DNA from 3 places in the Corynebacterium crudilactis genome. Region 2 is predicted to be linked to each of the others. Evidence: predicted binding sites of a transcription regulator. Region 2 holds the regulator's gene; each other region holds the start of a gene.
The links. Region 2 encodes LexA, which represses DNA repair genes until DNA is damaged. Its sites were predicted from a motif close to CGAACANNTGTTCG; they were not measured.

Region 1 (8,093 bases), 620 kb from region 2:
AAGAACTGGTACAGCGTGCCGATAGGAACTTCCGCACGCTTGGCTACTTCATCAAAAGTGAAGGATTCAAAACCTAAATCGACAAGCACTGAACGCGCAGCGATGAGGATGCGATTGAACCGCTCACGGCTGCGCTGTTGGGCAGGGCGACGGCGTGGCACCAAAATTTCAGTACCTGCAGCTACCGTTGCCTCTGCTTGTTCAGGGGCTTTGTCGGATGTCATAAAATTCTAAGCCGCAGTAATTTCGCGGACGATGCGTTCAACATGGCCAGTTGCTCGCACATTGTATTTAGCTAAACCAACAGTGCCATCAGCATTGATCAAGAAAGTGGAGCGGATAACGCCCTGCACAATCTTGCCATAGTTCTTCTTCTCACCAAACGCACCCCATGCAGTCATTACTGACTTATCTGCATCGGAAAGTAGCGGGAAGTTCAGCTCATGGTCTTCGCGGAATTTCACCAGTTTGTCTACTGGATCAGGAGAAATGCCAATAACCTGAATGTCTAAATCGTTCAGAGAACTCAAGGAATCACGGAAATCACATGCTTGCTTGGTGCAACCTGGGGTATTTGCTTTGGGGTAGAAGTACACCAGAACTTGTTTTCCGGCGAAATCACTCAGTGAAGTGGTGGTACCCGAATCATTAGGTAGAGAAAATGCGGGTGGAATATCTCCAAGGTCAAGGCGCTTCGCTTCAGTCATGTATTCCACAATAGCCGGTGGTCGCAGTTGTAGATACCTTGCACCAAGGGTGAGTTTGAGCATCAATTTGGGGACCAGTGCACCTAGAGTGCAAGAGATCAGTAATATGGACTCCCAGTAACGGGTTTTCATGACGCGTTAAAACAAATTTTAGTTGATCACAGATACACCAATCAGGAGTAGCGCAGTGGCACGCAACATTGAAGACATCCAGCGCGATATTGAGCGCACCCGCCGTCAGTTGGCTTCCACCCTCGATGAGCTAGCTGACCGCAGCAAACCTGCAAACTTGGTCGACGATGCCAAGAACCAGGCAACTGAGAAGCTGCAGGAACCAAATGTACAAAAGGCTCTTCTCGGCGTTGCTGCTGTCGTCGTTGGTGCTGTTGTATTCAGCATTGTGCGTGGACGCAAGAAGGCTAATGACCTCAAGGAGATCCAGCGCCTGCTGTCCCAGCGCTAAAGCTTTTCTGACTCCGCCCCGCTGGCTTAAATTGTCAGTGGGGTGTTGTTGTCTGCATAGGGGCTAAATAAGGATCGCCCCGGCTTCATGGAGTTCTTCTAATGCACGGTCTCCAGCTTCGAAGGACACTGCAGAACACATAGAGGTCAAGATGCGGACGTTGAAGCCTTCTTTCAGCGCGTCTAAAGCAGTGGCACGCACACAATGATCTGTGGCGATACCTGCGATATCGATATCGGTGATGCCTTTATTCTTGAGCCATGGAGACATGAGAAGTTCTTCGGTGACTGCAGTGCCTTCAAACCCTGAATAGGCGGCTGTATAGTGGCCTTTTCGGAAGTATTCATCAATGGTGCCGGTGTTGATGCGATCGTGCATTGCAGCGCCTTCGGAATCTGCGACACAGTGGATTGGCCAGGAGTCTTTAAAGTCTGGGGTTTCAGAGAAATGCTCGCCTGGATCAATATGCCAGTCTTGGGTTGCTACAACGACATCGTATTCAGCCCCATGGGAGAGTTGGTAAGCACCGATTTTTCCAGCTACTTCATCACCTCGTTCGGTGGCTAGACTGCCACCTGGACAGAAGTCTTTTTGAACATCAACCAGAATAAGCGCGCGTGACATGGTGAGAAACCCTTCCGTGGAATGAGTTGGTGTTGTTGTAGTTCATGCTAGTCCCTGTTGAGTGCGTTATCGCGGATCCGTTCAAAACGAGCCTGCAACCGATTACGCAACAACTGCCCCCACACACCCCGCGGCATCTCCTTCACCAACGGACCCGACGGCCGCGTCACCGCCGGCACATCCATCGGCCCAACCCAGCGAACCTCCGCCATCCCATTGGCCTCCGCCACATAACGACCATCAGTTTTCATATTATGATGCCGCTGACACAACAACTGCAGATTCCACGCAGCAGTCGGACCACCCTGATCCCACGGAATAATATGATCCACCTGGCACTTACTCGCCTTCACACAACACCCCGGAAAACGACAATGCCCATCCCTCGCCCGGATCAGTGCTTTCATCTTCTCACTCGGGGTGTAGCTCTTCTCCGTGGTCTCAGCAACCCCATCAAGATCCTTCACGCACTCCACCACGCAATTGGCATAGGCATCAGGATCAATATCACCATCATCAGGCGACCATAACTGCTCAGGATGATGATGCGGGGAATAAAGATACTTAGTGACCTTCACCGTGGTTTTCTCCGCCAACAACGCCATCAACGCTTCAGGCAAACCAGTATCAACCTCAGCGAGCTGGGTGAAAATATCATTGAGTAGGTGTCGGTTGGAGCCGCTGATTTTGATACGCACATAGGTGGCCTCATCAGTGGTGTGGACCTGGACATAATCCTGTTGGGATGATGGATCAGAGGCAGGGGCAGGATCGAGTTCTTTAATCCACATGGCAATACGCTTAGCCAGAGTGGAGGATTGGATCATAACTTCCCCATCAGTAACTGGAGTCAACGCGTCTGTAATGCGCAGATCAAGCTCCTCCCACAGGGCGGGATCTGCTTTAGCCACCGCAATCATAATGGAGGCCAGATAGCGGATACCCAGGAAGTAATAGCGCTCTTGAATCGCGCGTAGATGCGGGAGGTTAGTCATAGCAGCCATTGCATGTAGGCCGTTGTTGACTTCGTGGCGGGAGTAGCCGGTGATACGGATGGCTTCAGTGATAAAAGAATCCGAGTCAAAGTCATCGGAGTCGGTGGTGAGGATGACCCAGAGTTGGTGGGTATCTCGGTTGAGTTCGGTGGTGTGGTGGGTGTATGGGTCGTGTGGGTTGTTGTGACTGAAGTAGATGTCAGTGATCATAATTCCCCCTGGATTCATGTTTTCTGATCTCTATTGTGCCGTAAGGATGGGACACCTTCAATCCTTTATTAGAACATTTATTCGATTGTTAGATTTAAGGAAAACCCATATTAGAACAAGGTTAGCTACACAAATTCTTGTTCTAATATGGGTTTTAGATTTACTTGTTGCGAACCCACTCTGCGGATTGAGTAACGATGTCACCAATTGGGTTGGCGATGTCGAAGATTTTTCCATCTTCGTCATCTTCGAGTAGTTCAAGTGTTGCGAATTGGGAGTCCAGCAAGGTGGAAGGCATAAAGTGATCTTCGCGTGCCTTCATGCGGGAGAGGAGTAGATCATAATCGCCATGAAGGTGGACGAACATAGTTCCTGGGCATTTGGTGCGCAGTAGGTCGCGGTAGGAGTGCTTCAGTGCAGAACACGCGATAACGCCGTGTGGTCGTTCGCGGAGCCATTTGCCAACTTGGACTAGCCACCATGCACGGTCATCATCGTCAAGCGCCTGGCCGGAAGCCATTTTATCGATGTTTTCCTGGGGGTGAAGTTCATCGCCATCTTTGTATTCAATGCCGAGCTCTGCGGCGAGAGCTTCTCCCACTGTGGACTTGCCGCAGCCGGAAACGCCCATGACGACAATGTGCAAACCATCATCTGCTGACATGTCTCTCATCCTTTCTTGGGTGGCGTCTCGACTGCTGAATGCAGGAACTGCCACAAAAACTTATTGGTACTATCATAACCTTTTGTGGCTTATTTTGTAAGATCTGTGCCACATTCTCCGTGGTGCAACTAGTCACATCACGGAAGCTTGCGGTTATTTACTGCTGTTATTTGGGATGATCCTTGCGTGCAGCGGATACTTCCGTGCATAGGTCTCCGCGACTAGATCCACAATCTGTGCGTAGGTCATAGATCCGGTGTTAATAATGAGATCGTAGTTTTCATCTCGGCCAGGATTCCATTGGTACAAGGCATAAGACATTTCTTCGCGCAGACGGTCTTCGAGGCTACATTGCTCAGCAGCAGCGGATTCGGACAGCCCAGTCTTGTGCGTGACACGTTCAATACGCTTGCTCAATGGGGCAATGAATTTGACATGCAACGTGCCCACAACAGGTCCCAGTACCAAAGCACCGTTTCGGCCGAGCATCACGCCACCATCAGCAACAGATTCGAGTACATCATTGGTGTTTTGTTCTGCCAATTTATGGTTGGCCGAGAGATGGGAAGCTGCAGCCATGTCGGCATCTTGGGTAGATCCGAAGGACACAGTGCGTAGCCAACGGCTGAAGCTGCTATCGGAAATTAGATCTTTTTTATCAACTTGAGCCAAGGTATCGGAGCTGAAAGCCTGGCCGATATAGGTGACACCCATGCGTTCTGCGATCATTGGTGCGATATCAGAAGCGCCTGAGCCGCGCTGGCCAAACACTGTGATGATGGGTGGGTGATCGGCGCCGATAGGGCGGATGATGGTGTTTCGGCCATCTCCGAGCTCAGAGACCTGCACTTGTTCAGAGGAAAGTCCATGGCGATCAGCAACCGCGGATTGCATGCGACGTTCGTTGAGTTCGGAGATGATCTCACCGTGCTTATTGGTATCTAGCTTGTAGGCGATGATGACCAGGAGTGCAGCTATAGCGAAACCAGCAGGAATAGCACCAGTTGCGATGCGGATACCCATCAACGCATTGTCGCTTTGGCCTGCTTGCGACATGGAGACATAGCCAAAGCCAGCAATGACTGCGCCACCGATCCAGCCGCCGATGCCCTGTCCACATTTACGGATGAAGGAAACAACAGAGTAGGTGCCACCTTCGGCGCGGATACCGGAGTTCCATTCGCCGTAATCAACAGTGTCTGCTTCCATGGAGAAGATCAGCGCATTTGTACAACCGGTACCAACTCCTAGGAGGAACCAGGTAAACATTGCTGGAAGGAGCTGACCATTAGGAATGAGGAAGACTAAGGAATATCCAACGATAACGACAAGTGCGCCGAGCATGAAGCCGTTACGCTTACCGATTCGGATCGTGATGGAAGGAATCAAGGTTGCGATCAGGACGGTGCCAATGGTTTGTGCCAGCATCAGCCAGGTAAACCACGCAGCATTGCCCAGAACATCGCGGGTGTAATACATGGCCACTGCGTTGCTAGTGAACATTGCGCTCAATAGGAAGAGCGTACTTGCACACAGAATCAAGAGTGGGCGGTTCTGGCGAATCATTGTGAATGTAGTTTTGAAGGAGATTTTTCCTTCAGGGCGGGGCACTACTTCACGTGAATTAGAGAAACAGATCAGATAGAGCGCAACTGCGATAACACCAAGGACCAAACAGGTGATGGTAAACGTTAGTCGCATATTATCTGCCGAGGAATCAGCAAATTGTGGGGATACAACCGCTGAGAGCAACACACTGGCAAAAGAGCTGGCGATGGAACGAGCACCAGAAAGCCTGGAGCGATCCACGGGATCTTGTGTCATGGATGCAGACAAAGAACCATAAGGGATGTTCACAAAGGAATAGCAGATTTGGAACAGTGCATCTAGGAGGAAAATCCAAGCGATGGCACTGGCACCACTCAGGCCTGCCGGGGTACTAAAGAGCAGAACGAAGACAATAGCCAGTGGGGTAGAGCCGAAGAGAATCCACGGGCGGAGTCGGCCCCATTTGGTTTGGAAGCGGTCTACAGTTTGGCCAGCAATCAGGTCGGCAGCACCGGCCCAGATTTTGGTGACACCGTAAATAGTGCCGGCGACAGCTGCTGAGATGCCAACGATTTCTGTCATGTACACCATGATGAACATCGAGGTCATGCTGAACATGAGGTTGTTGGCGACATCGCCAAGTGCATACGTTACAACGCGGTGTGCAGGAAGGTTTCCACCTGCCGGTGGCTTCTTGACTTTGGTAGTCACGGGAATCTCCAAGTTTTAAGAGGTCGTACCAAGTCCCGGAGAATCGGCAGGTGGCACTTAGAGGGGTAACAATTAAGAGAGCTCAGTAACAAGCTTCTTGATGTGGGTGCTTATAACTTCATTTGACGCGAGTTCGGAATCGAGGACGCCTAAAAGCGCGAGGGGGGCGTCGTCCAGCAATTTTGCTTCCTCGATTTCGGACGCGCGGGTGTCGCGGACTTCCTCGGTGCCTAGGACATAGGCGATCCAGGCTGCGATGGACAGCGCTGCACCGTTTCCTGGGCGGCCTGCGGCAAGCTCGGCTTTGAGGATTGGTACTGCGCGCATGCGCTGCTTGGTGGCACCGTCGATGGCGATCTGCGCCAAGTTGTGCACGATGCGAGGGTTTTCAAAACGCTCGATCAGGCTGCGGCGGTAGCCCGGAACATTGAGGCCTTCGGCGGTGAGGTGGTTTGCTGCCTCATCCCACAGCGCTTCCACGTGGGAACGCACATTGGAGTCATTGATGGCATCGGCAACGGTAGCGTGTCCGCGCAGTTGACCAAGGTAAGCCATCAGGGAGTGTGAACCATTGAGCAGCCACAGTTTACGGCGCTCAAATTGCTCAATATCAGAGACGAACTCCACGCCAGCGTTTTCCCAATTAGGGCGTCCAGCTGGGAATTCACCTTCGATTATCCAGGACGCAAATGGTTCGGTGACAACAGGAGCGTTGTCCTGGAAACCGGTTTGTGCCTCTACATCAGCGATCAAAGAATCTTCAGTAGCTGGGGTGATGCGGTCAATGGAGGTGGATGGGAACGTAACGGTTTCCTTGATCCACGCAGCCAGATCTGCATCAACCTTCTCTGCCAGCCCGAGCACAGCTCCGGCAGTTAAAGGTCCATTTTCTGCAATGTTATCGCAGCTCATGATGGCAATTCCGTCAGCTTCAGCGGCCTTGCGGGCAGCCAAACCCTTGACCAATTTTCCAGCAGCAGTCTTCAGCTCAAGAGAACCTTCAAGAGAATCAGATGCCAATGCAGCCAAGTCAGAAGCGACATCTGCGTTGCTTTCATCTAAGGAACCATCGGCTGCCAAATGGTAGCCAGCTTCAGTGATGGTTAAGGTGACCACAGCAACCTGAGGGTCTGCCATCAACTCAACAAGGCGCGCGACATTTGCTGCAGGCTGTGCCTCCACGAGGGAGGAAATTAGCTCAGGGGAATCGCCGTCACCGGAACGGGTAACTAGGGTGTACAGGCCATCCTGCGGAGTCAGTGCATCAGACATCTTGGCGCTGCGGCCAGTGAAAGAAGCATAACCCCAGTTTGCATCAGCTTTTTGTGTGTACCAGACCTGGTGGGCACGGTGGAAAGCACCAAGACCTAGGTGAACAAGACGAACAGGAGCAGAATCTGGGAGAGCGGCATTTTTACGATTTAGTGGTGTGCTCATAGTTTGAAAACCCTTCTTGGGGAAGCATCAATTAGGTCCACGATGATTTCTGCAGCGCGGTTTTCTGAAATACGGTGCTCTGCAACCAGACGTGCCAAGTAATTGGCTTCGACGCGACGAGAGGTGTTGTGGCGCGCAGGAATCGAGCAGTATGCGCGGGTGTCATCGATGAAGCCGGAGTAGCGGGAGAAACCGGTGGTGCCGGTGGTGGCTGAACGGAAGCGGTTCATGGCATCGATCTCGTCGATGAACCACCATGGAGCACCGACATATGCTGCTGGGTAATAGCCAGCAAGTGGAGCTACTTCGCGTGAATATACGGACTCATCGATGGTGAACATGACAAAGTGGAAGTCTTTGTTCTCACCGAAATCACTGAGCAGTGGGCGTAGACCATTGGTGAATTCCATCTGGAATGGAATATCTGCTCCGATATCAGCACCGAATTTCTTTTGCGCGGATGCGGAGTGGTTGCGGTAGACACCTGGATGAATGGTCATGACCAAACCATCGTCCTGGCACATTTCTGCGAAACGGTAGGTGGTGTTTGCCTCAAAGGCGCGCATTTCAGCCAACGTTGCGGTGCCAGCATAGCCCTTGTCCAGGATCTTCTGCGCATCTTCGTGGCTCAGCGGAGTGGTGTCAGTGTCGTGCAGGCCGTGGTCTGCAGAGGTAGCACCGTGCTCGATGAAGTACTGGCGGCGGTTGCGCATTGCCTGGAGGTAACCCTCCCA
Region 2 (8,093 bases):
CTTTGATTGGCTTGTTCCAGGTTTAAGGCTTGATTTGGTGACAGAATTAATTCGCACCATGCCAAAGGCATTAAGGCGTACTGTCGTTCCTGCTCCAGATTTCGCAGAACGTGCACTTCCCCTTCTACGCCCTTATATGACGCCTTTGACCACCCAATTAGCCGATGCGTTGCATTCTTTGGGTGGCCAAGGAATCAACTCTTCTGATTTCGATCCTGCCAAACTTCCAGATCATCTCCGCATTTCTTATGCTGCAGTAGATCGACACGGAAAAATCATTGATCGTGACCGTGATCTTGAGGCATTGAAGAAACGTCGCGCAAACCAGATTAGAGCCTCTGTTTCTAGTGTGGCTAAATCTTCTGAGCAAGATGAAGCAGCTCAGTGGACAACCGAAACATTGGGCACAGTCCAAGAGGAAATCGAAACCACTGTTGATGGCCAATCAGTCACCGCATTCCCAGCATTGGTGGTTACGCCCACGGGCGTCTCTGTAAAGGTCATGCCCACTAAGGCTTCTGCTGATGCTTCCATGATCACAGCCACCCTGACTTTGTTGATGCGTGAGATTGAAGTGTCTACAAAGCAAATGGTCAAGGGCTTGCCGTTGCAACAGCGCGTAGCTGTAGACAACTACCCACATGGCGGTGCTGAAGGATTAGTTGCTGATGCACGCATTGCCGCAATCCGAGATCTCATGCTGGAGCATGGTGGTGCTGTCCGTTCCCCAGAAGAGTTCCAGGTACTCCTCGAGAAGGTAAAACCAGAAACTTCTGGAGTTGTTCGACGCACTGTTGTTGATCTTGCCCCTGCTTTAGTCCAGTATGCTTCGGTGCTGTCCGAGCTAGCTACGTGGTCAGGTCCTGCAATTGAGGATATGTCTGCTCAGTTAGATTTCCTGCTGCCTAAAAATGCAGTCAGTATTCACGGTATTAGCCGTTTACGGCACCTGCCTCGGTATCTTCAAGCATTGATGATTCGTCTGGAAGAAATGAACCAGAATCCTGATCGCGATGCTGATCGCCAAGATGAGATCAATCTGATTGAAGAGCAGTTTGCAAAGCAACTGAAAAAGTTGCCTGCGCAAAGGGCTAATACAAAAGAAGCAAAAGATATCGCCTGGCAAATTCAGGAACTGCGCGTGAGTCTTTTCGCACAACGGCTAGGTACGCCACGGCCGGTTTCGCCGCAAAGGATCCAGAAGGCTATCGCTAAGTTGCGTTAACCAATAGAGGCCCAGGGACTAGCTCAGATCATTGAGTTAGTCCCTTCCCCTTCGTCGCATTAGACGGATTTCTTTTTCAAAGTCATCTGCACTTTCAAAAGATTTATACACAGATGCAAAGCGTAAATATGCCACTTCATCCAATTCCCTCAGTGGATCGAGGATAGCCAGGCCGATCTCATTGGCGCGGATTTGAGAACTTCCACTGCTTCGCACAGTTTCTTCCACTTGTTGGGCAAGGCGTTTGAGTGCATCATCAGATACATCGCGCCCCTGGCATGCTCGACGGACACCGGTAACCACCTTTTCCCTACTGAATGGTTCGGTGACACCGTTTCTTTTGAGCACGAGTAACACAGCTTTTTCGATGGTGGTGAAACGTCCATCGCATTCGCTGCATTCACGGCGCCTTCGAATCGCGCTTCCAGAGTCAATGACACGAGAATCAATGACTTTCGAATGATCATGTTGGCAAAATGGGCAGTACATTAGCGGCTCCTTTCCCTCATCATTTACATCAACATTAGGCCTTAGCCTGATATCTGTGAATGAGTGGTATCGCCTTTAGTTTATGCCAGCTTCATCTTGCTGATGTTTAGCGCCCGAGGCTGAGCCCAACAACGTGGGTGTCATAGAAATTCTGCGGGGCTTCTTCTTCCTCTGATTGGGATAAAAGAATGCCGGCAAAAATAACGAGGCCAAACAGAGCGCCGCCAGCCCATTGTTTGAATAGATCTTTAATCGAACGCGCGTGAGCATTACTACTCATCTGAGTTTCCAAAGGCAGCAGCAAAGAAGGGGGCTGTGATACTGGATAATCACGAACATCGTGCAGTTTAATTCGGAGACTCTTAGGCTGTTGAAAACGATCTAAATTCGAACAATCAATCGTTCGAACATGTCTCTTATTTACAACTTTTCCACTGGGGATATCCTGCATCCATACAGCCGCAGAGGGCACGATATTACCCTGGTGAACTATATGCTCTTCAATACCTTTACCTGCATAGATAGTCATTTCAATTCTCCCACCTTAGATGTTTGCCCACATCTTAACTTTTACCTATGACACATTCGAACACCATTACCGTTCACATGTTCGAGTAAGTTTCTACATTTGATTTATAGCACTTCACTCGAACGCTGTCTAGAGAGTCGTGGAAAAACTCGAACACTCGTACCATTTCCGCAGGAAAACCTGTATGGTTAGGAACTAGAAATACTGACAGAAGTTCGAATAGCTCAACTTTTGGCCCTGAGATTTTACATTCGGCGCAATCTTGCCGGAAGAGACATTGTTTTTTAGCGCCACCCTGGCGCACAAGGAAAGAAGGGAACGGGAAATGGCAATCGAAAAGAAGCCAGCAGGCACACGAGGCAGCCGCGGTAGCCGCGTAGTTAAAACACTGCCCAACGGGAAGCCAGATCCAGCCAGTTTGTCAGATCGACAACGCAGGATCTTGGAGGTTATCCGAGATGCCGTAGTGCTTCGCGGTTATCCACCAAGCATCAGGGAAATCGGTGACGCAGCTGGACTTCAGTCCACCTCGTCGGTTGCTTACCAACTTAAAGAGCTGGAGAAAAAGGGCTTTCTCCGCAGGGACCCCAACAAGCCTCGCGCTGTTGATGTTCGCCACTTGCCTGAAACTGAGTCCCGTTCCACTAAAACAGCTGCTAATAAGAATAAGTCTGCTCAAAGTGGCTCCCCTGTGCCAGAACTTACCGGCCCGACTTCCTTCATTCCTGTCGTAGGTAAAATTGCTGCAGGAAGCCCTATTCTGGCAGAGCAAAATATTGAAGAATACTACCCACTACCGGCAGAAATTGTTGGTGATGGCGAACTCTTCATGCTCCAGGTAGTTGGGGAATCCATGCGAGATGCCGGAATTCTTAACGGTGACTGGGTGGTGGTTCGTTCCCAGCCAGTCGCAGAACAAGGTGAATTCGTCGCTGCCATGATTGACGGCGAAGCAACCGTCAAGGAATTTCATAAAGATTCTTCCGGAATTTGGCTACTGCCACACAACGACACATTCGCTCCAATTCCAGCCGAAAATGCTGAGATCATGGGCAAAGTCGTGTCTGTGATGCGTAAGCTTTAAACACAGATTCCATATATCCCGCCAGCATGTGTTCTCACATGCTGTGGCGGGATTTCTTTTTGGTAACCACATTCGGGGGTGATCGGGCAAATAAGTTTTTATTGATAATAAAAGTGAGTTTACCTGTGGGTTTTCCATATTTTATGCTCAATTATTAGATAATCGCTGCCCGATTTTTTGATTTTTTCAGCGTTTCAGACCTTCACTGCAACTAAATAGCGCTTTTAGTCGTTACACAGTGAGACAATAGGTTTGAAATTCGGACATATTTAGTAAATAGGCTTTTTGCTTTAAGGAGTGACATGTACGCAGAGGAGCGCCGTCGTCAGATTGCCTCATTAACGGCAGTAGAGGGACGTGTAAATGTCACCGAATTAGCTGGCCGATTTGATGTCACCGCAGAGACCATCCGAAGAGATCTCGCAGTTTTGGATCGCGAAGGCATTGTCCATCGCGTCCATGGTGGCGCTGTAGCCACACAATCCTTCCAAACCACTGAATTGAGCTTGGATACTCGATTCCGATCTGCATCTTCAGCTAAGTATTCGATCGCCAAGGCTGCTATGAAATTTCTTCCATCTGAGCATGGCGGACTTTTCCTCGATGCAGGCACCACTGTTACTGCGTTGGCTGATCTCATCTCAGAACACGTTAATGCTAAGCAGTGGTCCATCGTGACCAACTGTCTTCCTATTGCATTGAACTTGGCTAACGCAGGACTCGATGATGTGCAGCTGCTCGGTGGCAGCGTTCGAGCCATTACTCAGGCAGTAGTCGGCGATACCGCTTTGCGCACACTGGCACTTATGCGAGCAGATGTCGTGTTCATTGGTACTAATGCTCTGACTCTAGATCATGGTTTGTCTACAGCAGATTCTCAAGAAGCAGCCATGAAGTCTGCCATGATCACCAATGCGCACAAGGTGGTGGTCTTGTGTGACTCTACCAAGATGGGCACTGATTACCTTGTGAGTTTTGGTGCCATAGAAGATATCGATGTAGTGGTGACTGATTCCGGAGCGCCTGCAAGTTTCATTGAGCAGTTGCGTGATCGCGATGTAGAAGTTGTGATTGCAGAATGATTCTCACAGTTACGGCAAGCCCATACTTATTGAGCACCAATGAGCTGGATGGGCATATCGAAATCGGTGAAGCAAATAAAATTAGGCAGGTTTCTACTGTCGCAGGAGGATTTGGCACAGGTGTTGCTGCCACGTTGTTTTATGGTGGAAATGAAACATTTGCGGTGTTCCCTGCCCCAGAGATTTCCCATTATCTGCGTCTAGTCACTCTTGCCGGGTTGCCACATGAAATCATTCCTGTGGCAGGTCCAATTCCTATGCATCTGACAATGCGGGACGTGGAAGGCAATGAAACAAAGTTCAAAGACTCCCCCATGCCTTTGGACGTCTCCCAGTTAGCGATCCTTCGTGATCTGGTGGTGCGTAGAGCAGAGGAAGCATCGTGGGTCTTACTCGGTGGAAACCTACCCTCTGTTGCACCAGCTGCATGGTTTGTCGATGTGGTGAGATCACTTCGGTTATATCACCCCGATGTGAAAGTCGCGATTGCTGCTACAGGAGCAGCGTTACGCGCAGTTATTCGCCAGCTTGCCGCGACATCCCCTGATCTGCTTATTGTTGCTGCAGAGGAGATCGAAAAAGCCACGGAATTAGAGCCTAAAACGCTTAGAAATCCGTGGGCTGATGGAGATCTCTCCCCCACAGTTGCTGCAGCTAGAGCACTTATTAATAGCGGTGTGACAGAAGTCGTCGTGACCAATAAACGCACCGAATCATTGTATGTGTCTGCATCTGATGCTTTATTAGCTAGCTATGCCAGCGCCCCTGGCAAGCAAGGGGTTAATTGGCGGGAATCATTTTCCGCTGGTTTCCTCGCAGCATCTAACGATGGCAAAACCGCAACGGAATGCCTGATCAATGGTGTTGCCTATGCCAATGCAGAAGGAAGTGAATGGGATAACTACATCCCTACTCCGGATCGTTTGCAGGCACAGCATGTTGTGATCACACCGCTTGCCTAACTAATTTCCTCTATAAAAATTAAAATGCCTCGCCCTTAAGAAAAATCAGGGTGAGGCATTTTAATGTTCAGATTTAGCCTGCGGCTTCGATTACTTCGCGTACCGCTGTTCGAGCTTCAGTGGCACCTTCAGCATCCAAAGCTGCTTCTGCAGCCTTCTTGCAGGTCTCTAGAGTTACCTCTGCCAATTGAGCTCCCACTGCGGCAAGAGCAGTTGATGCTGCGGACAAGGAGTTCACTCCAAGGCCGGTGAGTACCGCAGCTAGGAGAGGATCAGCTGCCGCTTCGCCACAGACACCTACCGGAGTATCAAAACGTGCACCTTCGTCACATGTGTGCTTGATCAGGCGCAGCACTGCTGGCTGCCATGGGTCGGTCAGGTATGCCAGTTCTGGGGACATACGATCGGCAGCCATGGTGTACTGGGTGAGGTCATTGGTACCAATGGATACGAAGTCCAGGTGAGGCATGATTTTATCAGCCATTAATGAGGCGGCCGGAACTTCAATCATGGCACCAGCGATAAGGCCACGCTCGCGGCACATATCCGCGAACCATTTGGCCTCATAGGCAGTGGCCACCATAGGAGCCATCACCCACGTAGGAGCTTCTTCGCCACGGCCAAGATCTTCGCTAGCCTTGGCGATTGCATCGAGCTGACGTGTGAGCAAATCAACCTGCCCACGTGCAATGCGTAGACCGCGGACACCAAGAGCTGGGTTCATTTCATCTGCCATGGAAGCAAATGGAACAGGCTTATCGGAACCAGCATCTAGGGAGCGGACAACGACCTTAGATGATGGGAATGCATCAAGAACCTTGGAATAAACCTCGGCTTGTTCTTCTACGCTTGGCTCTTGCGTCGCAGAAAGGAAGCACAGCTCTGTACGGAAGAGTCCCACGCCTTCAGCTTCTGTCTTTGCAGCTTGTACCGCTGAGTTTCCGTCTTGCACGTTGGCAAGAAGCTGAACTCGGTGTCCATCCTTTGTCTGAGCTGGCCCCTTCCACTGCGCAATCTTGGCAGCTTGCTCAAGTGAATCTTCGACCAGCTTTGTAGCCTCAGCCTCGTCGGCGTTGCGGTCAATGGTGCCGAGACTGCCGTCGATAAGCACTTTTTCGCCGGACTTGATGTCCTTGATGCTAGCGCCGGTGGCGACAATGCATGGCACGTTCAGCTGGCGCGCAATGATTGCGGTGTGGCTGGTTGGGCCGCCAAGTTCAGTGACAAGCCCAACGAACAGATCGGTATCAAGAGCTGCGGTATCTGCAGGGGAAAGATCATCCGCAAAGAGGATAACCTGACCTGCAACATCTGGCAGTCCTGGCTCTTCTTCTCCACGAATTTCTGCGATGACGCGGTCACGGATATCGCGCAGGTCTGTGGTGCGCTCTGCGATGATGCCACCAGCGGCTTCAAACATGGAAATGAACTTGGTGGTTGCAGCAACGACAGCGTATTCAGCTGGGTGCCCGCCTTTAACACCTTTCGCAACAGTTTTACGCCAGCCACGGTCATTGACCATGCCAGCAGTAGCTTTGAGCACCTCTGCGGCTGGGCCTTCAGCTGCTTCAGAGCGCTCTAGCAATCGCGAAGACACAGTTCCTGCAGCTACATCAAAGCGAGCAAGTTCCGCTTCACGATTTTCTTCGGCGATAACTTCGCCGGCTTGGGGTAGTTCGGGGCGTGGGGTAATCCACACCGCGCTTGCATAACGGACTCCACCGACAACGCCGGTGCCCTTCAATACAGTGTCATGATTCACATCATCCACAGTAGCCACCCATCCTCATAATCATTGAGTTTATTTTCTCAAGATCACCATAAAATCAACAGTTGTGCAACTATTCAAACATTTAGTTATTGACAAACAAACACATACCAACATAGCGTGTTGTTAAGCGACCGCCATATTCCACAAGTTGAGACCATGATCACAAGTTAAAGTCTCTCCAGCTCACGGCCGGATTTGATAAAGCTTTAACACCTTCTCCATCATAGTGATTCAGGCCACATAACGTGTTTTTCGGTCGCATTTCTGCAAGTTTTCATGATCTAACCAGGTCTTTTAAGAATTTATGCACAACTTCCACAACCGGAACCAAAACAACACTGGTCAAAAACCAGGCTTATGTCAGAACTCATCATTGAACTCAGCGAGGTAAACATGATCAGCCAAACGGATAGACAACACGAAATTGTGTCTATGCTGGCTCCCACTGGTGCCGTGTCTGTTGGAGATTTAGCTGAGCATTTTGAGGTCACCACAGAAACAATCCGACGCGATCTGCGCATCATGGAATCGCTGGGTCTACTGCAACGAGTGCATGGCGGAGCTATCAGCCCTGAACCCCGGAGCAGTGCTCCCCCACGAGTAGCAGTGACCGGACTACCTCCAGAACCTGAGGCTTTAGAACTTGCATTCAGCGCGGTGTCGCTTATTACTCCTGCGGTGCGCAGCATTTTCTTGGACTCAGGTTTAGCGTGCACCGCGATTGCCACAGTTTTAGGAGACCCACCAGATAATGCCAGGTGGACTGTAGTTACAAGCTCCCCCGGCGCTGTCATTGCACTCTCTGCAGCCACTGGCACCACAGCAGTCATCCTGCATGGAACAGTGCACGCCAAAAGCTCATCCATCATCGGTGCCACGGCGGTGTCCATGGTGTCGCAATTGCGCGCTGATATCGCTTTTATCGAAGTTGATGCGCTACGTGTGGGCACT
Region 3 (8,093 bases), 660 kb from region 2:
ACAGCCAAGCCTGATTTCATGTCCACAGTGCCGCAGCCATACATGATTCCATCTTCCAACCGGCTAGGAAGATTATCCGCGATAGGCACCGTATCAATATGACCTGCCAACACCACCCGCGAAGACAAATTTCGAGAGGTTCGCGCAAGAACGTTGTTATTGAAGCGAAGCACCTCCACACCAGGTAGATTTAGTTTTCGAAGGGCACCTTCGATTGCATCTGCGATCTGTTTCTCCTCACCCGAAGGGCTCGGTATATCTACCAGGCGTTGAGTAAGGATAATTGGGTCGCCGAAAAGATCTAGCTCTGGCGCATGTTCAGAGTTGAGATGTTGATGATTCACAGGTGCAAGCCTACAAACCTTTTTCTACACAAGTCTTTTTAACGCACCCTGAAAGCGGTCAAGAAAAATTGAGTGAGAACATTCGCGGAGCCCAAGCGATCGGCATTGCCAATATCGCAATGGACGGAACCGTTTTGGACACCTGGTACCCAGACCCGCAGAAGTTCAACCCAGAACAATGGGCAGAACGCTATCCCCTGGAAGTTGGCACCACCCGCCTAGGCGCAAATGAATTAACCCCACGCATGCTGCAATTGGTCAAACTTGATCAAGACCGCCTCGTGGAACAAGTTGCGGTTCGCACAATCATCCCAGACCTTTCACAACCACCGATTGACGCCCACGATGTATACCTGCGTCTCCATTTGCTGTCACACCGACTTGTCCGCCCACACGAATTACACATGAGCAACTGCCTAGAGCTACTCTCCAACGTTGTGTGGACAAACAAAGGCCCCTGCTTGCCAGAAAACTTTGAATGGGTCCGCGGTGCCTTGCGCTCCCGCGGCTTAATCCACGTTTACTGCGTGGACCGCCTCCCCCGCATGGTCGATTATGTCGTCCCTGCAGGAGTCCGCATCTCCGAAGCAGAACGAGTACGTTTGGGCGCTTATCTCGCGCCGGGTACCTCTGTGCTGCGCGAAGGCTTTGTCTCCTTTAACTCAGGCACCCTCGGTGCAGCCAAAATTGAAGGCCGACTCAGTTCCGGAGTAGTTATTGGTGAAAACTCTGACATCGGATTATCTTCCATCGTCATGTCACCTCGTGATGAAAAACAACGACGGTTGCCGCTGAGTATCGGAAAGAACTGCCACTTTGGTGTGAGCTCCGGAGTCGTGGGAGTCAGCCTCGGAGACAACTGCGATATTGGAAACAACATCGTCTTAGACTCCGATACCCCCATTTGGTTTGCAGCCGATGAAGAATTCCGCACAGTGAATTCAATCGAAGGCCAAGATAACTGGTCAATCAGGCGCGAAATTGGATACCACGAGCCTGTTGCACGTCAAAAATCCTGACCGCTTTTCATAACTAGTGGCATGTGGGTTTACGGTTAATTCATGGCTTCCACCAAAACTGCTTCATCTAAAACTAATGAAGGGCTGGGAACCGGACTACGGACCCGCCACCTGACAATGATGGGACTCGGCTCCGCAATCGGCGCCGGACTGTTCCTTGGCACCGGCGTCGGCATCCGCGCCGCCGGTGCTGCTGTGCTCTTGGCGTACATCATCGCTGGAGTAATCGTTGTCCTTGTCATGCAGATGCTCGGCGAAATGGCCGCAGCACGTCCTGCCTCCGGATCCTTTTCCCGCTATGGCGAAGATGCCTTCGGACACTGGGCTGGCTTCTCCCTTGGTTGGTTGTACTGGTTCATGCTCATCATGGTGATGGGTGCAGAAATGACCGGTGCCGCTGCAATCATGGGAGCCTGGTTTGGAATTGCTCCTTGGATTCCATCTCTGGTGTGTGTTGTATTTTTTGCCGTAGTAAATCTCGCTGCAGTTCGTGGTTTTGGTGAATTCGAATACTGGTTCGCCTTCATCAAAGTTGCTGTGATTGCGGTCTTCCTGCTCATTGGCATCGCTTTGATCTTCGGACTGCTGCCCGGCACTACGTTTGTGGGAACTTCGAACTTTATCGGCGATCATGGTTTCATGCCGAATGGTATTCCTGGTGTTGCTGCTGGTCTTTTGGCTGTGGCATTCGCCTTCGGCGGCATAGAAATTGTCACCATCGCTGCTGCGGAATCTGATAAGCCACGCGAAGCAATTTCCCTCGCGGTACGTGCAGTGATCTGGCGCATTTCAGTCTTCTATTTGGGTTCTGTTTTGGTGATTACTTTCCTCATGCCCTTCGAATCCATCAATGGCGCAGACACTGCTGCGGATTCCCCATTCACTCAGATTTTGGCAATGGCTAATATTCCAGGTGCGGTGGGCTTCATGGAAGCAATCATTGTCCTCGCATTGCTGTCTGCATTCAACGCTCAGATTTACGCAACCTCCCGCCTGGTATTTTCCATGGCTAACCGGAAGGATGCCCCTCGCGTATTCGGCAAGCTGAGTTCCAGCAGCGTTCCTACCAATGCTGTGCTGCTGTCCATGTTCTTCGCTTTCGTCTCTGTCGGTCTCCAATACTGGAATCCAGCTGGACTCCTTGATTTTCTCCTCAACGCTGTGGGTGGCTGTTTGATTGTCGTCTGGGCAATGATCGCGTTGTCACAGCTGAAATTACGTAAAGTGCTTGAAGCAAACAGCGAGATTTCCACAGTGCGTATGTGGGCACACCCTTGGTTAGGCATCATTACGTTGGTATTGCTCACAGGTTTGGTTCTCCTCATGCTCGGCGATACTGCTTCTCGCGGCCAGGTTTACTCTGTTGCTATCGTCTACGGCTTCCTAATTTTGCTGTCTTTTGCCACGGTGAATAGCCCTTTTAGAGGTGGACGTAAAACTTCCGACTTGAACTGATAGCCCTATAGAAATTATTCTGGAGGTCATGACTACTGCTTCCGCAACCGGAATTGCAACCCTGTCCTCCACTGGTGCTGTCCTTGACGTGTGGTACCCCGAAATCGGTACCACCGATCACTCCGCGCTCACCCCACTTGAAGGTGTTGATGAAGATCGCGGTGTCACTCGCAAGATCGTGAATACCACCATCGAAACCGACATTCCCCCTGTCGATTCCTACGATGCATGGCTTCGCCTTCACCTCCTCTCCTATCGAACTTTCCGCCCGCACACAATTAATCTCGATGGACTCTTCGGACTCTTAAACAACGTCGTGTGGACCAATTTTGGACCTTGTGCTGTAGAAGGCTTCGCACTCACCAAAGCCCGCCTGTCACGTCGTGGCCAGGTGACAGTGTTTAGCGTCGATAAATTTCCACGCATGGTGGATTACGTGATTCCCTCGGGCGTGCGCATTGGCGATGCCGACCGCGTCCGACTCGGCGCATACCTTGCGGAAGGCACCACTGTCATGCACGAAGGTTTCGTGAATTTCAACGCAGGCACATTGGGCGCTTCCATGGTCGAAGGCCGCATCTCGGCAGGTGTTACCGTCGATGACGGCACAGATGTTGGTGGTGGCGCATCCATCATGGGCACTTTGTCCGGCGGTGGCCAACACGTCATTTCGCTCGGCAAGCGCTGCCTGCTCGGCGCAAATTCCGGTTGCGGCATACCGCTCGGCGATGACTGCATCATTGAAGCCGGCCTCTACATCACCGCAGGCACCAAAGTGCTTATCGACGGATCCCTCGTCAAAGCATCCGCCCTCGCAGGGACAAACAGCTTGGTATTTAGGCGCGATTCAGTCAGTGGCCAAGTTGTCGCAGTCACCAACACCAAGGTGGTGGCGCTTAACACTGATTTGCACTCCAACTAGTCTTCTTTATTGAGGGCTCGGTCGCGGATCCGTTCAAAACGGGCCTGCAACCGATTACGCAACAACTGCCCCCACACACCCCGCGGCATCTCCTTCACCAACGGACCCGACGGCCGCGTCACCGCCGGCACATCCATCGGCCCAACCCAGCGAACCTCCGCCATCCCATTGGCCTCCGCCACATAACGACCATCAGTTTTCATATTATGATGCCGCTGACACAACAACTGCAGATTCCACGCAGCAGTCGGACCACCCTGATCCCACGGAATAATATGATCCACCTGGCACTTACTCGCCTTCACACAACACCCCGGAAAACGACAATGCCCATCCCTCGCCCGGATCAGTGCTTTCATCTTCTCACTCGGGGTGTAGCTCTTCTCCGTGGTCTCAGCAACCCCATCAAGATCCTTCACGCACTCCACCACGCAATTGGCATAGGCATCAGGATCAATATCACCATCATCAGGCGACCATAACTGCTCAGGATGATGATGCGGGGAATAAAGATACTTAGTGACCTTCACCGTGGTTTTCTCCGCCAACAACGCCATCAACGCTTCAGGCAAACCAGTATCAACCTCAGCGAGCTGGGTGAAAATATCATTGAGTAGGTGTCGGTTGGAGCCGCTGATTTTGATACGCACATAGGTGGCCTCATCAGTGGTGTGGACCTGGACATAATCCTGTTGGGATGATGGATCAGAGGCAGGGGCAGGATCGAGTTCTTTAATCCACATGGCAATACGCTTAGCCAGAGTGGAGGATTGGATCATAACTTCCCCATCAGTAACTGGAGTCAACGCGTCTGTAATGCGCAGATCAAGCTCCTCCCACAGGGCGGGATCTGCTTTAGCCACCGCAATCATAATGGAGGCCAGATAGCGGATACCCAGGAAGTAATAGCGCTCTTGAATCGCGCGTAGATGCGGGAGGTTAGTCATAGCAGCCATTGCATGTAGGCCGTTGTTGACTTCGTGGCGGGAGTAGCCGGTGATACGGATGGCTTCAGTGATAAAAGAATCCGAGTCAAAGTCATCGGAGTCGGTGGTGAGGATGACCCAGAGTTGGTGGGTATCTCGGTTGAGTTCGGTGGTGTGGTGGGTGTATGGGTCGTGTGGGTTGTTGTGACTGAAGTAGATGTCAGTGATCATAATTCCCCCTGGAGTGATCATGTTGTCTACCCACCATTATGCAGCGACCGTGGGACACGCACAACAATATATTCACACAGGTGTTCGAACATGTGGGTAATAAAAACCCCACACCAGAACACGGTAATACGGCTCTGAATATGGGGAATTTACTTTAAGAAGGTTCGGTCTCCAGAATAACCCGTGTTTTAGGCTTCTTGAAGGTCCAGTACTTGTTCACAATGTAGTTCACCGGCATTGAAACCAAGATGGAAATTACCAGTGCCCAGTAGAACTTGGTCCGGAAGCCCGAGGAGTCATCAAAAATTTCAGAGGACAAAGCAATCGGAGAAGTCTCGTTCATGAGCAGCGTTGCCACCACCTGGCTCACGATAAACGCAACGAGTCCTGTAGCCAAGAATGGGAAAAAGCCCCTCCACCAGGAAACAATTGTTGCCGTCTTGAAAGTCCACATTCGGTTGAGCTGATAGTTCCAGATATTCGCCACAAGGAATGCAATGGTCATAAAGACGTGAAACCAGCGGATATGAAACGCGGAGCCTAGAAGGTTCATGAACGCATCGCTCTCATGGATCCCTGCCGTCCATCCGGCAATCTTCTTGGACAGTGCAGCCACTGCCAAGTTGACCAAGGTTCCAGAGCCTCCGACGATTCCGAACTTGATGAACTGCCGAGAGGTGTGAAGGAATCGACTACCCCAGGTTTTTTGCTCGGAACTCAAATGGCCTCTTTCAACAACGGACAAGATTAAACAAAATAAGCTTAGTCGTGTTTAGCTCAGGCGAGAAACAAAGGCGCTAATGCGCTCATCTGTTTCAGTCATTGCTACACGCACATATTGTGCGCCACGAGGGCCATAAAAGTCTCCTGGCGCTACCAGAATTCCACGCTCAGCAAACCAATCGACAGTATCGCGGCATGGTTCTTCACGCGTTGCCCAGAGGTAAAGTCCGGCTTCAGAATTATCTACCTGGAAACCGGATTCCAAAAGCGCACGCATCAACTTAGCGCGACGCAGTGCATAGATAAGCTTCTGCCCTGCTTCTTGATCATCATCATTCAGCGCTGCAATCATTGCCTGCTGAATTGGGAATGGAACCATGAGGCCTAAGTTTTTACGGACCTCAGTGAGTTCACCAATCAGAGCAGGATCGCCAGCAAGGTAACCTGCGCGGTAGGAAGCAAGGTTGGATGTCTTGGACAAAGAATGGATCGCAATCAGGTTGGTATGATCACCATCACACACACGTGGATCCAAAATTGAGATCGGTGGGTTTTCATCATCCCAACCAAGCCCTAAGTAGCATTCATCTGCTGCCAAAATGACGTTGTTTTCCTGTGCCCACTTCACGACCTTGCGTAGATGTGGGATGCCCAGCACCTTGCCAGTGGGGTTGGAAGGTGAGTTGATAAACATCATTGATGGAATCTGCGGACCGAGCTTAAACAGCGAATCAGAACGCATCACGGTGCATCCTGCGGCCACGGCAGCTACCTCATACGTTGGGTAGGCAAGCTCTGGGATAACAACTGTGCCGGTGATTCCCAAAGCGAACGGAAGCAACGCGATGGCCTCCTTGGTTCCCACGACAGGGAGGAGGGAGGCGTCGACAAGCTTGGTCATGTTGTAGCGGCGCTCAAGCGCGCCCTTAATGGCTGCGCGGAGTTCTGGGGTGCCTACGGTTTGCGGATAACCCGGAAACCCCGCTGCTTCTGCCAATGCAATCTGAATGCTGGGTGCAACCGGATCAACCGGAGTGCCAACAGAAAGATTTACAATCCCATCCGGGTGAGACGCAGCTTTAGCTTTTGCAGAAGCAAGCGAATCCCATGGAAAATCAGGAAGAACAGAAACAAGCGGGGTACGAGAGGTTGTCATGCCTTAAATTATGCCTGAGGTGGCAACGCAGCGATCAATGGGTGATCAAAATCTTGCGCACCAAGCCGTGCAGCGCCACCTGGAGAACCCAGATCGTCGAAGAATGCGGCGTTGGCATCGTTGTAATCAATCCACTCGTCTGGGACGTCGTCTTCGTAGAAGATTGCCTCAACAGGGCAAGCCGGTTCACATGCACCACAGTCAACGCACTCATCCGGGTGGATGTACAGCATGCGCTTGCCTTCATAGATGCAGTCAACTGGGCATTCTTCAACGCAGGCACGATCCAAGACGTCAACGCAGGGCTGTGCGATTGTGTAGGTCATGGGATTTCGTTTACTCCTGTGAACATAGAAAGCTAATAGATTTAGGGTAAATATAGGAAAGCTCTAGGTTTATTATGCTACTTCCCCTTAACGGCTGGCCAAATTCCGCCTGCACAACCAGCAAAAAGTAGCAGTACTGTACGGATATTATTCGGGACCAATTGATCCCCTACCGCCACCGACCACACCAGCAATGCCATAAAGCCTAAAGCCCACACAATCAGTGATGTAAATTTGGCAAGCCAATGATTAGTCCACAGCATAGAAGTCCTGGTCAAAACCATATTGAACAAGAATGCAATGATAATTGTATAAGGAATTGCAATGGAAGCACCACCAGGTAAAGTAGCCCGAGCCCCTAGATATATTACCTCTAAAAGCACTGAAATTAATGCCCCAAGGCTCAGCCAAAACAGACCTCCAATCACCTCCCCAGTTCCAAGGTTTTGGTGAATGAAACTCTTGTTTTGAATGCGCTGTGATTCTGCCATGACTTGTGTCAGAACTCCACGCCGTCAAGAACACCAGAAGCATCTGCGGGCAATGGTGCGCCAAAGCCCAATTGGTAATGCTCTCTGCGCATAATCGGCTGTGCAATCAGGTTCGATAGCGCCCACACTTTCACATCAGCCTGAATGGTCACCGCATATGCTGCTGCTGGGTTGGTGCGCGATACAGAGCCATCAGCAATCCATAATTGGGTCGCATGGGCACGCATGGATTCCACCTTTGTGGCATAAGCCTCATCGGATAGTTCAACGGCCAAGTCCACAGCATCAACTGCTGCCAACTCCCCGTGGCTCCAGCCCCGCGGAAGCTGGGTGATGCTGCGCTGGCCTTCTTCAAGCTCTTCACGGTCGCTGACAGCCCACAAAATCCTCTCAACCCCAACCTCTGCCGCTGCTGCATGAGTAATTTCATGCGCGCGAATATGGTCGGGATGCCCATAGCCACCGTCTGGGCCATAAGTAAGCAAAACGTGTGGGCGCAA

Region 1: a site for LexA is predicted at 3,070-3,083, ahead of ccrud_RS11175 (HNH endonuclease signature motif containing protein). Genes of this name have one in related genera too.
Region 3: a site for LexA is predicted at 4,971-4,984, ahead of ccrud_RS05335 (HNH endonuclease signature motif containing protein). Genes of this name have one in related genera too.

What each region holds. Positions count from the first base shown of each region.
Region 1 is NZ_CP015622.1:2,393,396-2,401,488, reverse strand. It holds gene ccrud_RS11195 (TetR/AcrR family transcriptional regulator) at 1-224, opposite strand, end outside; gene bcp (thioredoxin-dependent thiol peroxidase) at 231-707, opposite strand; gene ccrud_RS11185 (DUF3618 domain-containing protein) at 895-1,170, shown strand; gene ccrud_RS11180 (isochorismatase family protein) at 1,234-1,794, opposite strand; gene ccrud_RS11175 (HNH endonuclease signature motif containing protein) at 1,842-2,999, opposite strand; gene ccrud_RS11170 (gluconokinase) at 3,160-3,663, opposite strand; gene ccrud_RS15050 (cytidylate kinase family protein) at 3,817-5,922, opposite strand; gene ccrud_RS11160 (mannitol dehydrogenase family protein) at 5,995-7,359, opposite strand; gene uxaC (glucuronate isomerase) at 7,356-8,093, opposite strand, start outside.
Region 2 is NZ_CP015622.1:1,770,001-1,778,093, forward strand. It holds gene hrpA (ATP-dependent RNA helicase HrpA) at 1-1,225, shown strand, start outside; gene nrdR (transcriptional regulator NrdR) at 1,262-1,714, opposite strand; gene ccrud_RS15225 (hypothetical protein) at 1,821-2,243, opposite strand; gene lexA (transcriptional repressor LexA) at 2,569-3,327, shown strand; gene ccrud_RS08335 (DeoR/GlpR family DNA-binding transcription regulator) at 3,630-4,409, shown strand; gene ccrud_RS08340 (carbohydrate kinase family protein) at 4,406-5,371, shown strand; gene ptsP (phosphoenolpyruvate--protein phosphotransferase) at 5,445-7,151, opposite strand; gene ccrud_RS08350 (DeoR/GlpR family DNA-binding transcription regulator) at 7,500-8,093, shown strand, end outside.
Region 3 is NZ_CP015622.1:1,109,529-1,117,621, reverse strand. It holds gene dapE (succinyl-diaminopimelate desuccinylase) at 1-344, opposite strand, end outside; gene ccrud_RS05350 (DapH/DapD/GlmU-related protein) at 413-1,363, shown strand; gene aroP (aromatic amino acid transport protein AroP) at 1,406-2,818, shown strand; gene dapD (2,3,4,5-tetrahydropyridine-2,6-dicarboxylate N-succinyltransferase) at 2,847-3,740, shown strand; gene ccrud_RS05335 (HNH endonuclease signature motif containing protein) at 3,737-4,918, opposite strand; gene ccrud_RS05330 (GtrA family protein) at 5,052-5,618, opposite strand; gene dapC (succinyldiaminopimelate transaminase) at 5,670-6,776, opposite strand; gene fdxA (ferredoxin) at 6,785-7,102, opposite strand; gene ccrud_RS05315 (hypothetical protein) at 7,180-7,593, opposite strand; gene mshB (N-acetyl-1-D-myo-inositol-2-amino-2-deoxy-alpha-D-glucopyranoside deacetylase) at 7,602-8,093, opposite strand, start outside.